DNA from 3 places in the Mesorhizobium sp. M0518 genome. Region 1 is predicted to be linked to each of the others. Evidence: predicted binding sites of a transcription regulator. Region 1 holds the regulator's gene; each other region holds the start of a gene.
The links. The regulator LexA, encoded in region 1, represses DNA repair genes until DNA is damaged. The targets are predictions, from matches to a motif close to TGTTCNNNNTGTGTTCNG.
Positions count from the first base shown of each region.

Region 2: the regulator LexA is predicted to act here: its motif matches at 2,318-2,335, upstream of NKI66_RS00895 (helicase-related protein).
Region 3: the regulator LexA is predicted to act here: its motif matches at 1,934-1,951, upstream of recA (recombinase RecA).

Region 1 is NZ_JAMYQY010000019.1:94,467-99,755, forward strand. It holds gene NKI66_RS24745 (ComEC/Rec2 family competence protein) at 1-2,046, shown strand, start outside; gene lexA (transcriptional repressor LexA) at 2,040-2,780, opposite strand; gene kynU (kynureninase) at 3,192-4,439, opposite strand; gene kynA (tryptophan 2,3-dioxygenase) at 4,519-5,289, opposite strand, start outside.
Region 2 is NZ_JAMYQY010000001.1:174,381-179,669, forward strand. It holds gene NKI66_RS00885 (acetyl-CoA C-acetyltransferase) at 1-984, shown strand, start outside; gene phbB (acetoacetyl-CoA reductase) at 1,078-1,803, shown strand; gene NKI66_RS00895 (helicase-related protein) at 2,523-5,289, shown strand, end outside.
Region 3 is NZ_JAMYQY010000005.1:307,116-312,404, reverse strand. It holds gene NKI66_RS10040 (pseudouridine-5'-phosphate glycosidase) at 1-707, opposite strand, end outside; gene NKI66_RS10035 (carbohydrate kinase family protein) at 783-1,727, opposite strand; gene recA (recombinase RecA) at 2,009-3,109, shown strand; gene alaS (alanine--tRNA ligase) at 3,408-5,289, shown strand, end outside.

The sequences.
Region 1 (5,289 bases):
AAGACCCATCTGTGTTTCATGGCGGCACTTTTGTGCGCCCTAGGACTGCTTGCTGCCAAGGTCGAGACGTGGCGTGCGGGCACACAAATGTTGGGCTCGGAAATTTCGACGCAAGTCACCGGCCGCGTCGTCTCGCTCGACCGGATGGAAACCGGCCGTATCCGGCTGACCATCGACGTGACATCGACCGCAAGACCGAAACTGCGCTATGCGCCGGAACGGGTGCGGCTTTCGGCACGCAAGATCCCGGCTGACGTGACCGCCGGCTCCCTCATCACCGGATATGCCAAGCTCTTGCCGCCGACCGGGCCGGTGCGGCCGGACAGCTATGACTTCTCCTTCGACAGCTACTTTGCCGGCATCGGTGGCAGCGGGTTCTTTCTCGGCAATCCAAAGCTTGTCGTCAACGATGACGGCGACATGCCGCTGCCGGCCCGAATTTCCTCTAGCGTGGAAAATGCCCGTGAAGGCATCGCCGACCATATCAGGGCGAGCGTCGGCGGCGCCGAAGGCGAGATCGCCGCGGCGCTGATCGTCGGCGTGCGCGCCGGCATTCCCGATGACATCAATGAGGCGATGCGACGTACCGGCATCTACCACATCATCTCCATTTCGGGACTGCACATGGCTCTGGTCGCAGGCACCATCATGGGTTTGCTGCGCGGCGCCTTCGCCTTGTTTCCCGACTTTTCCGCGCGTCGCCCGGTCAAGAAGTATGCCGCCGCCGCCGCACTGTTCTCGATCGCGGCCTATCTCATCATCTCGGGAGTCGTCGTTGCCGCCGAGCGCAGCTTCATCATGCTGGCGGTGATGCTGATTGCCGTGCTGTTCGATCGAGCAGCACTCACCATGCGCAATCTGGCGATCTCGGCGATCGCCGTCATCGTGGTGTCGCCGCATGAGGTGGTCGGCCCGAGTTTTCAGATGTCGTTCGCCGCGACCGCGGCTCTGGTCGGCGCCTATGCCGGCTGGGCGGATCACCGCGCGGGAAAAGCAAGACCGCCGCCGCCAAAGCGATCCGTGCCCGGTTTCCTGACGCGAAAATTCCTGCTGGCGGCAACCGGCCTTGCCATGACCTCGATCATCGCGGGAAGCGCGACGACGCTGTTTGCCATCTGGCATTTTCAGCGTGTCTCGCCGCTCAGCCTGTTTGCCAATCTCGCGGTAATGCCGATCGTCACCGTCGTCATGTTCCTGGCCGTCGCCAGCGCGCTGTTGATGCCTTTCGGATTGGATTGGCCGGCTCTCTACCTGATGGGTAAGGGCCTGACGATGATGATCGCCATATCAGGCTGGATCTCCGAGCGTTCGCCTGTCGATGGGGTCGGGCTGATTTCGCAGCAGTCGGTCCTGTTGGTGGCAATTGCCCTGGTCATCGCGACAATGGCGACAACTTGGCTGCGGCTCGCTGCTCTGCCATTCGCGCTGGCAGGCTTGCTGACCGTCTCGGATACGCGCACGCCGGATGTGCTAATCTCGGAAGACGCCCGGCTGGTGGCGTTGCCGATCGGTGGCGGCGAGCTTGCCGTCAGCCGGGAACGGCCGAACGAATACACCGTCGACAACTGGAAACGCGCCCTGACATCAGAAACCATCGTCGTGCCAGAGGTGTTCGACAACAGCGATGGGCAATTCGATGTCGCGGATGCCGTTGATCTGCCGCTGGGATCGCCGTTCTATTGCTCCTCAGGCGTTTGCGTGGCCAGGCACATGTCCGGTGCGATCATTGCCTATGTCGAGGACCGCAAGGACGCCTGGAAAGCCTGCGGCTTCGCCGAGCTGATCGTCATCAATGACGCCACCGCGTATGACGCCTGTCACAATCCGCTGGTTCTCGTCATCACCAAGCGGCAACTGGCTCGCAAAGGCAGTGCCGCGGTCTTCTTCGATCGCCAATCGGCGACCACGCCGGCGACGATCAGCTTCGCGGTGGACAGCCCATATCGGCCCTGGCACACGCAACGCAAATACTCTCGTGAGGCAAGGGGGCTGGCACCCTTCAAGAAACCGGAGAAGCCAGCGGCCAACCCACAGCCGCCTCAGTAGCGGCGGATCAGGCCGACGAGCTTGCCTTGCACCTTGACCCTGTCCGGGCCGAAAATACGGGTTTCATAGGCCGGATTGGCGGCTTCGAGAGCAATCGAAGCGCCCTTGCGGCGGAACCGCTTCAGCGTCGCTTCCTCTTCATCGACCAGCGCCACGATGATCTCGCCGGGGCTCGCCGTGTCGGCATTGCGGATGATGACGGTGTCGCCGTCGAAGATACCGGCCTCGATCATCGAGTCTCCCTTGACCTCCAGCGCATAGTGGGCGCCGCCCATGATCATGTCCGGCGGCACCGAGATCGAATGCGTCTGATGCTGGATGGCATCGATCGGCACACCGGCGGCGATACGGCCCATGACCGGGATCGACACGGCGGAGACCGCATCGTCATCATTGCCGGGCGAGGGCATCCGCGAAGGCGCCGGCTTGATCTGCCGGCCAAGGGCGCCACCCTGACCGAGACTGCCCTGGATGACGCTTGGCGAAAACTTCTTTGCCGCGTTGAGACCGGGCGCGATCGAGTCCGGCAATCGCAGCACTTCCAGCGCGCGTGCCCGGTTGGGCAACCGGCGAATAAAGCCGCGCTCCTCAAGTGCGGTGATCAGCCGATGAATCCCGGATTTGGAGGCAAGGTCAAGCGCCTCCTTCATCTCGTCGAAGGATGGCGGAATGCCGCTCTCCTTCAGGCGTTCATGGATGAACATCAGCAGTTCATGTTGCTTGCGCGTCAGCATGGCGGCCCCCAGGTTACCTGAAACCAGAATCGAAAAACAAACCCAGAACAAACCCTATCTGTTCCAGTTGTGTTCTGCAACCGTTTAAAGTTTAATGAATTTGTTAAGGCTGCTGAAATTATTTGGCGCTTGCCAGCGGGTCGCGATCAACAGGCGCTAGGCACGGCGATGCGCCTGTTCCCATTGAAATTATTATGGTTAATGACCTGTGGCTCATCCTCGACCCAAGGCTTGGCATTATCAGTCTATCGACCTCCACAAAGGACGATATCAATCTTCGGGACGTTCGTTTGCCGTGAACGAAACGGAGCCAAAACGCCAACGTCTGTTGGCATTTGTGGCTGGAAATTCAGCCCTCCGTCATCTGCCAGGCAGTGAGGGCGGCGGCGGTGGATCGCGGGGATCGTTGCGTCAGGTAACGGCTTCCTTGACCGCGAAACGGCGGTCCTTCCATGCGCCCGTGCGCAGAATACCCTCCAGCACCTCAACCGCCAGCCACACATCCTTGTAGCCGACATAGAGCGGCGTGAAGCCGAAACGGATGGTCGATGGCGCACGAAAATCACCGATGACGCCGCGCTCGATCAGCGCCCGCATGATTTGATAGCCGTGATCGTGAAGGAACGACACCTGGCTGCCGCGCCTGGTCGCGTCGCGGGTGGTCTCCAGCGTGAGACCGTAGGCGCCGCACCTGGCTTCGACGAGCTGGATGAACAGTTCTGTCAACGCGACACTCTTCTTTCGCAATGCCGCCATGTCGACGTCATTCCAGATGGCAAGCGCGCCTTTGAGCGCCCGCATCGACAGGATCGGCTGAGTGCCGCACAAAAAGCGGCGGATGCCGGTGCCGGCAACATAACCCCGTTCGAAGGCAAAGGGCCGCGCATGGCCCCACCAGCCGCTGAGCGGCTGGCTGATATCGCCGTGGTGGCGCTGCGCGGCATAGATGAAGGCCGGTGCGCCCGGACCGCCGTTGAGGTACTTGTAGGTGCAGCCGATGGCGAAATCGGCATTTGCGTGATCGAGCTCGACGGGCAGGGCGCCGGCGGTGTGGCAAAGATCCCAGACGATCAGCGCTCCGGCCGCATGAGCTTTGCGCGTCAGCGCCGCCATGTCGCGCAGTTCACCCGATTTGTAATTGACGTGATTGACCAGCACCACCGCGACGTTTTCGTCGATCAGCTCTTCGATGGTCGGCGCGTCGACACCCGCGAGGCGCAGCAGGACGCCATCCCGGGTCGAGGCCACGCCTTCGGCGATGTACAGGTCGGTGGGAAAACTGTCACCTTCGGCGACGATGGCCGACCGGCCGGGCCGCATCTCCATCGCCGCGTGCAGCACCTTGTAGATGTTGGTCGATGTCGTGTCGCAGACAACGGTCTGGCCGGCCGCGGCTCCTATCAGGCGTCCGAGCTGGTCGCCGAGTTCGATTGGCATCTCGAACCATCCGGCCGTGTTCCAAGCTCGGATGAGATCCTGGGCCCATTCTTGGGTCGCCGCCTGCTGCAGCTCGCTGAAAACGGCATGAGACGCTGCCCCCAGTGAATTGCCGTCGAGATAGATCATCCCCTCCGGCAGAATGAAACGGTCGCGCATGGCCCGCAGCGGATCCGTGGCATCCATCGCTTCGACTGCGGCGAGATCAGGAATTCCACTCATGGTCGGTCAGTCCCCGGTTGTTCGCGAAGGGTTTTCCGCCACAGCGCGTCCCCTCGGTGTGCCTGTTTTCATTTCGACGTCAGAGCCGGGTGCGGACCGTCCACAGCTCCGGGAACAGCACGACCTCGAGCATTTTCTTCAGATACGAAGCACCCGACGTGCCGCCGGTGCCGCGTTTCAGGCCGATGATGCGCTCCACCGTGGTGACGTGGTTGAAGCGCCAGCGGCGGAAGTAGTCCTCGAAGTCGACCAGCTTCTCGGCCAGTTCGTAGAACATCCAGTAGCGCTGCGGATCGCGGTAGATGGTCTGCCAGGCGACCAGCACCTCTTCATTCTCGGTTCGCGTCTCACGCCAGTCCGTGCGCCTGGCATCGGCACCGATGTCGAATCCGTTGCGCGCCAAAAGCAGCAGTGCCTCGTCATAGAGCGACGGCTCGGCCAGGATCGCTTCCAGCTTCCCGCTCAGGTCGGGCCGATGCTTGTGCGGCCCGAGCATTGCCAGGTTTCGGTTGCCGGCCATGAACTCGATGGCGCGATACTGCCAGGACTGGAAACCCGAGGACTGGCCGAGCGCGTCGCGGAACTCGGTGTATTCGCTGGGCGTCATCGTCCGCAGCACGTCCCAGGCATTGTTCAGCTGCTCGAAGATGCGCGCAACGCGCGACAGCATCTTGAAGCTCGGCTCGAGCCGGTCGGCGCGGATGGAACGGATCGCGGCGCCAATCTCGTGCAGAGCAAGCTTCATCCAGAGCTCGGAGGTCTGATGCTGGATGATGAACAGCATCTCGTCATGCGCCGATGACAGCGGCGTCTGGGCCTCCAGCACTTTCTCCAGGTGCAGGTAGTCGCT
Region 2 (5,289 bases), on a different contig from region 1:
CCGGCCCGCCAGGCATCGATCAATGCTGGCTTGCCCAAGGAAACCACAGCCTGGGGCCTCAATCAGGTTTGCGGCTCGGGCCTGCGTGCCATTGCGCTCGGCATGCAGCAGATCGCCACCGGCGATGCCAAGGTCATCGTCGCCGGCGGCCAGGAATCGATGTCGCTTTCGACCCATGCCCAGCACCTGCGCGCCGGCGTCAAGATGGGCGACTTCAAGTTGATCGACACCATGATCAAGGACGGGCTGTGGGATGCCTTCAACGGTTATCACATGGGCAACACCGCCGAAAACGTGGCACGTCAGTTCCAGATCACCCGCGAAGACCAGGATCAGTTTGCGCTGGCTTCGCAGAACAAGGCCGAGGCCGCGCAAAAGGCCGGCAAGTTCAAGGACGAGATCGTCGCCGTCACACTCAAGGGCAAGAAGGGCGACACCATTGTCGACCAGGACGAATACATCCGCCATGGCGCCACGCTCGACGCCATGACCAAGCTGAAGCCGGCCTTTGACAAGGACGGCACGGTGACCGCCGCCAACGCCTCCGGCATCAATGACGGTGCCGCCGGCGCGCTGCTGATGAGCGAGGCGGAAGCGGTGAGGCGCGGCATCACCCCGCTGGCACGCATCGTGTCCTGGGCAACCGCCGGCGTCGATCCGCAGATCATGGGCACCGGCCCGATCCCAGCATCGCGCAAGGCCTTGGAAAAGGCCGGCTGGTCGGTCGGCGATCTCGACCTGGTCGAGGCCAACGAGGCCTTTGCCGCGCAGGCCTGCGCCGTCAACAAGGACATGGGCTGGGACCCCTCGATCGTCAACGTCAATGGCGGCGCCATCGCCATCGGCCACCCGATCGGTGCTTCCGGCGCCCGTGTCTTCAACACGCTGGTCTTCGAGATGCGCCGGCGCGGCGCCAAGAAGGGTCTCGCTACCCTGTGCATCGGCGGCGGCATGGGCGTCGCCATGTGTATCGAAGCACTCTGAAGAACTCACTAACCGGGCGGCGCGAGCCGCCCGTTCTGTATCCAGTGCCTGCCAAGCCCGACAACAGGGCGGTATCAAAAAAAGGGGAAATGCATGACCAAGGTAGCAATCGTCACAGGCGGATCGCGCGGCATCGGGGCGGCGATCTCGATCGCATTGAAGACCGTCGGCTATTCGGTTGCCGCGAACTACGCCGGCAATGACGCCGCAGCGGCGAAATTCAAGGCCGAGACCGGCATTCCGGTCTACAAATGGTCGGTCGCCGACTATGATTCCTGCGCGGCCGGCATCAAGCAGGTCGAGGCCGATCTCGGCCCGGTCTCGGTGCTGGTCAACAATGCCGGCATCACCCGCGACGCCATGTTCCACAAGATCACGCGCGAGCAGTGGAAAGAGGTCATCGACACCAACCTGTCCGGCGTCTTCAACATGACGCATCCGCTGTGGAGCGGCATGCGCGACCGCAAGTTCGGCCGCGTCATCACCATCTCGTCGATCAACGGCCAGAAAGGCCAGGCCGGCCAGGTCAACTATTCCGCCGCGAAGGCTGGCGACATCGGTTTCAGCAAAGCCCTCGCTCAAGAGGGAGCCCGCGCGGGCATCACCGTCAACGTCATCTGCCCTGGCTACATCGCCACCGAGATGGTCAAGGCGATCGACGAGAGGGTGCTCAACGACCGCATCATCCCGCAAATCCCCGTCGGTCGCCTCGGCGAACCGGAAGAGATCGCGCGCTGCGTAGTCTTCCTCGCATCCGAAGATGCCGGCTTCATCACCGGCTCGACCATCACGGCCAACGGTGGCCAATACTTCGCCTGACGACGTGGCGATGTAGGAGATCGACGGGCCGGCACACCGGCCCGTTTCCGGCACGGTCCCTTTGACGTGCTCGCGACCGTAGCTGACCCAATTCGGCACGCGAAGGTTAACAGCCGGCAGCAGCCCTGTGCAAAAGCTCCCTGGCAACCTGTGGATTCTCGGTGGATAAACTGTTCACAACACAAGATATTGAGGTGAACAAATCGGGAAAATTACGCCATCGCCGATTCGTCGCCGATTCGTTCCGGCTATGAGCTGAACGTTAACGACGACAGCCGGAATCGCCTGCCCAACTGCTTAACGCAGGTTAAGAAAGATCAACAATTTCATAATGTTGGTCGAGGCGCGCCAAGCCACCGTGATTGTTTCCAGGCAAAGGTTAACGGCAACGCCCTCTTAGCATCAAACGGGCCAGTTCAGCGATTCAGCATGTGGTGCGACTCGCGGTCGCGAAATCCACATGTAGCCGTGAACAAAAGCTGAATCTGCAGGAGTCACTGATTCGTCGCCGATTCGTTCCAGACTCGTTCTATCCGTTAATCCGCAGCCGATTGAAAGCTTGACAAAACCACCTTCTCGCCGCCGACGGAACATTCCGCTTTCGCTTCGCGCCCGAAATCCCTATGTGTCGCCTGTCATACGCGCCATTTGAGGCACGCTCCCGACAACCAGAGGCCAGAAGCCTTATCTCCAGGTCCCGGAAGCCTTATTCTAGGTTGATGAACATCCAGCCCAAACACACAGAGCCGCTGATCCTGTCGGGCCGCGACGTGACCGCCGTGCTCGGGCCGACCAACACCGGCAAGACCCATCTCGCCATCGAGCGCATGGTGGCGCATGAGAGTGGTATCATCGGCCTGCCGCTCAGGCTGCTGGCGCGCGAGGTCTACGCCCGTGTCTGCGAAAAGGTCGGCGCCCACAAAGTGGCGCTGATCACCGGCGAGGAAAAGATCCAGCCGCCGGGCGCCAGATATTCGGTCTGCACTGTCGAGGCCATGCCGCGCGAGACCGACGCCGCCTTCGTCGCCATCGACGAAGTGCAGCTCGCCGGCGACCTCGAGCGTGGCCACATCTTCACCGACCGCATCCTGCATCTGCGCGGCCGCCAGGAAACGCTGCTGCTCGGTGCAGCCACCATGCATGGCATTCTGCAGCGCCTGCTGAGGGGTGTCTCGGTGGTGACGCGGCCGAGGCTGTCGCATCTTGCCTATGCCGGCTCCAAGAAGCTGACCCGCCTGCCGCGGCGCACGGCGATCGTCGCCTTTTCCGCCGACGAGGTCTACGCCATCGCCGAGCTGATCCGCCGCCAGCAGGGCGGTGCCGCCGTCGTGCTCGGCGCGCTCTCGCCGCGCACCCGCAACGCCCAGGTGGCGCTGTTCCAGTCCGGCGATGTCGACTACCTCATCGCCACCGATGCCATCGGCATGGGTCTCAACCTCGATCTCGACCACGTCGCCTTCGCCCAGAACCGCAAGTTCGACGGCTTCCAGTATCGCAACCTGACCGCGGCCGAGCTCGGCCAGATCGCCGGCCGCGCCGGCCGGCATCTGCGTGACGGTACGTTCGGCGTCACCGGCCAGGTCGACCCGCTGGACGAAGAGCTGATCAAGAAGATCGAAGGCCACGATTTCGATCCGGTGAAGGTGCTGCAGTGGCGCACCGCGCATTTCGACTTTGCCAGCCTCGACGCGCTGAAGCGCTCGATCGAGACCAACGCCCCCGTCGAGGGACTGACGCGGGCATTGCCTGCCGTCGACGCACAGGCGCTCGAGCATCTGTCGCGCGACGAGGACATTCGCGCACTCACCACCAATGCCAAGCGCGTGGCGCTGCTGTGGGAAGCCTGCGCGCTGCCCGACTACCGCAGGATCGCGCCGGCGCAGCATGCCGACCTCATCGCTTCCATTTACACGGACCTGGCACGCCACGGCCATGTCGACGAGAATTACATGGCCGAGCAGGTGCGCCGCGCCGATACCACCGAGGGCGATATCGACACGCTGTCGCATCGCATTGCCCAGATCCGCACCTGGACATTCGTGTCGAACCGGCCCGGCTGGCTGGCCGATCAGGCACACTGGCAGGAAAAGACGCGCGAAATCGAAGACAGATTGTCGGATGCGCTGCATGAGCGGTTGACGAAACGCTTCGTAGACCGCAGGACTTCCGTCCTCATGCGGCGCCTTAGAGAAAATACCATGCCTGAAGCCGAAATTAGTCCTACCGGAACCGTCCTTGTCGAAGGCCATCATGTCGGCGAGCTGCAAGGGTTCCGCTTCACCGCGGACCAGACCGCCGGCGGTGAAGACGCCAAGGCGGTGCGCACCGCCGCCCAGAAGGCGCTGGCCGCCGAGTTCGAGGCTCGCGCCGAACGCTTTGGCGCCTCGGCCAATGGCGACATTGCGCTTGGCTCGGACGGCACGCTGCGCTGGATCGGCGCGCCGATCGGCACGCTGGTATCAGGCGAAGACGCGCTGAAGCCGCGGCTGGTGCTGCTGGCCGACGAACAGCTGACCGGCCCGGCGCGCGACAAGGTCGCCGCGCGTGCAGAGCGATTCGTCAATTTCCAGATCGAGTCGCTGCTGAAGCCGCTGGTCGATCTCAGGAACGCCGACCAGATTTCCGGCATCGGCCGCGGCATCGCCTTCCAGCTGGTCGAGAATTTCGGCCTCATCAACCGCCGCGACATCGCCGAGGAGATGAAGTCGCTCGACCAGGAAGGCCGCGCCGCCCTTCGCCGGCTTGGCGTGCGCTTCGGCGCCTACCATGTCTTCGTGCCGGCGCTGATCAAGCCGGCGCCTGCCGGGCTGGTGACATTGCTGTGGGCGCTGAAGAACGACGGCAAGGACAAGCCGGGCTTTGGCGACGTGGTCCATGCGCTCGCCTCGGGTCGCACCTCGGTGGTGATCGACCCTGCTTTCGACAAGACGTTCTACAAGCTTGCCGGCTACCGCAATCTCGGCCGCCGCGCCGTGCGCATCGACATACTGGAACGGCTGGCGGATCTGATCCGTCCGGCGACCAACTGGAAGCCCGGCCTCGGCCAGCGCCCGGACGGCGCCTATGACGGCCAGTCCTTCATGGTGACGCCGCCGATGATGTCGATCCTCGGCGCCACCGCCGACGACATGGAAGAAATCCTCAAGGGTCTCGGCTATCGTGCCGAGCCGAAGCCGGCCGTCGAGGTCAAGGCGCGGCTCGAAGCACAGGACAATGCCGCGCGCGAAGCGGCGGTGGCGAAGCTTGCGACGGAAGAGGCTGCACGAGCCGAGCAGGCCGAAGCGGCCGAAGCCGCGGCAACGGATGCCGCAGCAGAGGCAGCAATCGAAGGATCGGAGCCGGCATCGGACGCAGTGGCCGTTTCGGAAACGGCGGCCGAAATTCCCGCCGAAATCACCCCCGACGCCGCGGCTGAACCTGCTGCGCCTGCCGTGGAAGAACAGGCGGACGCTCCTGTCGAAACCGTGCAAGACGAAGCGCCTGTAG
Region 3 (5,289 bases), on a different contig from region 1:
GGCACAGGATTGGCGATCAGCATGCCGCCGGCGAGCCCCAGCGCTGCCCTCGTCTGGTAGAAATGCGCGATCTCTTCCGGCTCGTGCAAGGTCAGCGGCGCGCGGAATGGCGAATGTCGCGACCAGAAGGCTGGCATCGTCTCGCAGCCATGGCCGATCACCGGCACGCCGCGCGTCTCCAGCACCTCCAGCGTCTTTTCGATGTCGAGGATCGCCTTGGCGCCGGCCGAGACGACGATGACCGGGGTGCGCGCCAGCTCGTCGAGATCGGCGGAAATGTCAAAACTCTTTTCGGCGCCCTTGTGCACGCCGCCAATGCCGCCGGTGGCGAACACTTTTATGCCGACCATATGCGCCGCGATCATCGTGGCGGCGACCGTGGTGCCACCGGTGCGCCCTTGCGCCACGGCAAAACCGAGATCGGCGCGCGACAGCTTCATGGCGTCGCCCGTCATCGCCAGCGATTCGCGCTCGCCGTCCGAAAGCCCGATCTTGATGCGGCCGCCAACCACGGCGATGGTCGCCGGCACGGCGCCGCCGTCGGTGATGATCTTTTCGACATCGGCCGCCATGGCGCCATTGTCGGGGTAGGGCATGCCATGGGTGATGATGGTGCTTTCCAGCGCCACCACCGGCCGGCCGGCCGCCAGGGCCTGCGCCACCGGCGCGTGGATGTCGATGAAGGGGCCGGCGGTCTCAGGGGTCATCAGGGTCTCCAATCCGGAATGCGGCGCGTCCGTCGGGACATCAGGCAACATCGCGGCACTATGAATTCGCCGGTCTCATGCCACTTCCCTGGCATCCGGCACAAGAGCCAATGCCTCAGTGAAATCAGCCGCGGTGAACTCCGGAACGGCGCTGGCGCTTTCGATGGCAAGCGTCGCCCCGGCAATGCCTTCGCGCAGAGCTGCCCGCAGCGGCAGGCCACGCAGCAAGGCAGCAACCGTAGCGCCCGCCAGCGCATCGCCAGCGCCGGTGACGTCAGCGACCTTTCTTGGCGGCGGCGGCAGGATCGAGAAGGCGCTGGCTTCATCGAAGCCCAGCATGGGCTCGCTGCCCGCCGTCACCACGCCGCTGACAAGGCCGCTGCATCGCAACCCGTCGACGACCTCGCGCTCCGTGGCAGTCGCGGCGACGCCGGCCAGCACCATGGCCTCGCGCCGGTTCATGAAGACGAGCGAGAGCTCCTTCAGCACCGGTATCAGCCGCACCACCTTGGCCGGCGAGATGGCAATGGCGAAAATCGGCTTGCCCGCGGCGAGCGCCACCAGCCGTTCCAGCGCCGAAGAGGGCAGATTGGCGTCGCACAGGATCGCATCGGCGCCAGCGATCACCTCCCGCACCTTGGAGCGCCTGATCTGCTTGGGAAACGCCAAATCATAGAGCGCCATGTCGGCAAAGCCGACGATCAGCTCGCCCTCACTGTCGATCAGCGCCGTGTAGCTCGGCGTCGTGCGGTCGAGGAAGACCGCCGACAGGTCGGTAATGCCTGTCTCGGCAATGGCTCGCGAAACGGTGTCGGCAGCGGCATCGCCGCCGCGAACCGACATGAGCGACGCGGAGACGCCGCGCCGCACGGCGCTGCGCAAAGCGTTGAAGACGCCGCCGCCGACATCCTCGCGCATCGTGCCGGGATTGGAGGCAGCCGGCACGTAAGCGCCGGACACCTGGCCGCGCCGGTCGATATGGGCGCCGCCTACGGCCAGTATTTTCGTGGATTTCAGCATGTCGGCGATATGACCTTTGTTATTCCAGCCGCACAAGCGCTAGGCTACGCGACGGAGCTTCGCATGCAAGGCGGCGATTCGGCAGATCGAAAACAACCGAGCCGTCTGGCCCAACGTGTGGTGCATCCCTGATCGAATCCTTGGACAAAAAAAGAACAAATCCGGATATTGTTTGTTTTTCAGATATTTGACCCCTCTTGCCAAATGAGAACAAAAAAGGTACAAATAGGCAGGGATTACGGATTGTCCGGCCTTCATTGACGACCAAGGGGTGATGTATCATGGCTCAGAATTCTTTGCGGCTGGTAGAGGACAAGGCAGTGGACAAATCAAAGGCTCTAGATGCGGCGCTGTCGCAAATCGAGCGGGCTTTCGGCAAGGGCTCGATCATGCGGCTCGGCGCCAACGATCAGGTCGTCGAGATTGAAACGGTGCCGACCGGCTCGCTTGGCCTAGACATCGCGCTTGGTGTTGGTGGCTTGCCGCGCGGCCGCATCATCGAGATCTACGGGCCGGAAAGCTCGGGCAAGACGACGTTGGCGCTGCACACCGTTGCGGAAGCCCAGAAGAAGGGCGGCATCTGCGCCTTCGTCGATGCCGAGCATGCGCTCGATCCGGTCTATGCCCGCAAGCTTGGCGTTGATCTCGAAAACCTCCTGATCTCGCAGCCCGACACCGGTGAGCAGGCGCTGGAAATCTGCGACACGCTGGTGCGCTCCGGCGCCATCGACGTGCTGGTGGTCGATTCGGTCGCGGCGCTGACGCCACGCGCCGAAATTGAAGGTGAGATGGGCGATTCGCTGCCGGGCCTGCAGGCCCGCTTGATGAGCCAGGCGCTGCGCAAGCTGACCGCGTCGATCTCGCGCTCCAACACCATGGTCATCTTCATCAACCAGATCCGCATGAAGATCGGCGTCATGTTTGGTTCGCCCGAGACCACGACGGGCGGCAACGCGCTGAAATTCTACGCTTCGGTGCGTCTTGACATCCGCCGCATCGGCTCGATCAAGGACCGCGACGAGGTTGTCGGCAACCAGACCCGCGTCAAGGTGGTCAAGAACAAGCTGGCGCCGCCCTTCAAGGTGGTCGAATTCGACATCATGTTTGGTGAGGGCGTGTCCAAAACCGGCGAACTGGTCGATCTCGGGGTCAAGGCCGGTATTGTCGAGAAGTCTGGCGCCTGGTTTTCTTATAATTCGCAGCGTCTCGGCCAGGGCCGCGAAAATGCCAAGCTGTTCCTGCGTGACAATCCCGACACGGCACGCGAGATCGAGTTGTCGATCAGGCAGAATGCCGGGCTGATCGCCGAGAAATTCCTCGAGAATGGCGGCCCTGAGCGCGGCGAAGACGACGGTTTCGAGGAAGAATCCGGCGCCATGTAACAGCTTCGTGCGCGATGCCGGCCGGAGTTCGGCCATAATCGCGTTCTATTATCTCAGGCTTAGGTAATTGAGTTCCGCGTTATTGCGTTTCGAAACCGCCGGCCCAGTGCCGGCGGTTTTGCGTTTCGGCAGCGAAAACAGGCCGGTTCGAACGGCCGGCAAAGGCCGTGGATTGGACCAATTCCGTGTTTCTGGACAGGGTGAGGCGCGGCGGCTAAAAGGCCAAGTCCTAATCTTCTAAAAACGCAGAGCCCATTTCCGCCGGTTTGCCGGCGGCTCTTCCGAAAAGGCAGCATTCATGAGTGGCGTGAACGAGATCCGGTCGACATTTCTCGACTACTTCCGCAAGGAGGGTCACGAGATCGTCGCGTCGAGCCCGCTGGTGCCGCGCAACGATCCGACACTGATGTTCACCAACGCCGGCATGGTGCAGTTCAAGAATGTCTTCACCGGTTTGGAGAAGCGGCCCTATTCGCGCGCGTCGACAGCCCAGAAGAGCGTGCGCGCCGGCGGCAAGCACAACGATCTCGACAATGTCGGCTACACGGCACGCCATCTGACCTTCTTCGAGATGCTCGGCAATTTCTCCTTCGGCGACTATTTCAAGGAGCGCGCCATCGAGCTTGCCTGGAACCTGATCACCAGGGAGTTCGGGCTGAACAAGGACAAGCTGCTGGTCACCGTCTATCACACGGACGACGAGGCGGCCGGTTTCTGGAAGAAGATCGCCGGGTTTTCCGACGACCGCATCATTCGCATCGCGACATCGGACAATTTCTGGGCGATGGGCGATACCGGACCCTGCGGGCCGTGCTCGGAGATCTTCATCGACCGCGGCGAGCACATCTGGGGTGGTCCTCCCGGCAGCCCGGAGGAAGATGGCGACCGTTTCCTGGAATTCTGGAACCTGGTGTTCATGCAGTATGAACAGGTGACGAAGGAGGAGCGGATCGACCTGCCGCGCCCCTCGATCGACACCGGCATGGGCCTGGAGCGCATGGCGTCCATCCTGCAAGGGGTGGAAAGCGTCTTCGAGACCGATCTGTTCCGTCACCTGATCGACGCGGCCTCGTCCGCGATCGGGCATGGTCCCGACAAGGAGACTGTCGCGTCCTACCGGGTCATTGCCGATCATCTGCGCTCGTCCTCCTTCCTGGTCGCCGATGGCGTGCTGCCTTCGAACGAAGGCCGTGGCTATGTCCTGCGTCGCATCATGCGCCGCGCCATGCGTCATGCGCAGTTGCTCGGTGCCAACGAACCGCTGATGTGGAAGCTGGTGCCGGCGCTGGTGCGCGAAATGGGTCAGGCCTATCCGGAACTGCTGCGCGGCGAACAGTTGATCACCGAGACGCTGAAGCTCGAGGAGACCAGGTTTCGCAAAACGCTGGTGCGCGGCCTCGGCCTGCTTTCGGAGGCGACCGAAACGCTTCATGCCGGCGACATGCTGGATGGCGAGACGGCCTTCAAGCTCTACGACACCTATGGCTTCCCGCTCGATCTGACGCAGGACGCGCTGCGCCAGCGCAGCATCTCTGTCGATCTTGCCGGCTTCACCAATGCGATGGAGCAGCAGAAGGCCGAGGCGCGCAAGCACTGGGCCGGCTCCGGCGACGCGGCCACCGAGACCATCTGGTTCTCCGTGCGCGAGAAGGCCGGCGCCACCGAGTTCCTCGGATATGAGACTGAAGCTGCCGAAGGCATCATCCAGGCGCTGGTCAGGGACGGCAAGACCGTCGACAGCGCCGGCAAGGGCGACGCGGTGGCGATCGTCGTCAACCAGACGCCGTTCTATGCCGAGTCCGGCGGCCAGATGGGCGACACCGGTGTCATCTCCGGCGAGGGGTTCTCGATCGAGGTTTCGGATACGCAGAAGAAGGCCGACGGGCTGTTCGTGCATGTCGGCAAGGTTGCCAGCGGCACGGTCAAGACCGGTGCCGCCGTCGAGCTGAAGGTCGACCATGCCAGACGCTCGAGGCTGCGCGCCAACCATTCCGCGACGCATCTGATCCATGAGGCGCTGCGCGAGGTGCTGGGCAGCCATGTCGCGCAGAAGGGCTCGCTGGTCGCGCCCGAGCGCCTGCGCTTCGACATCTCGCACAACAAGCCCATTTCATCGGAGGATCTCGAAGAGGTCGAGCGCATGGCCAACGAGATCGTCGTGCAGAACGGCCCGGTGTCCA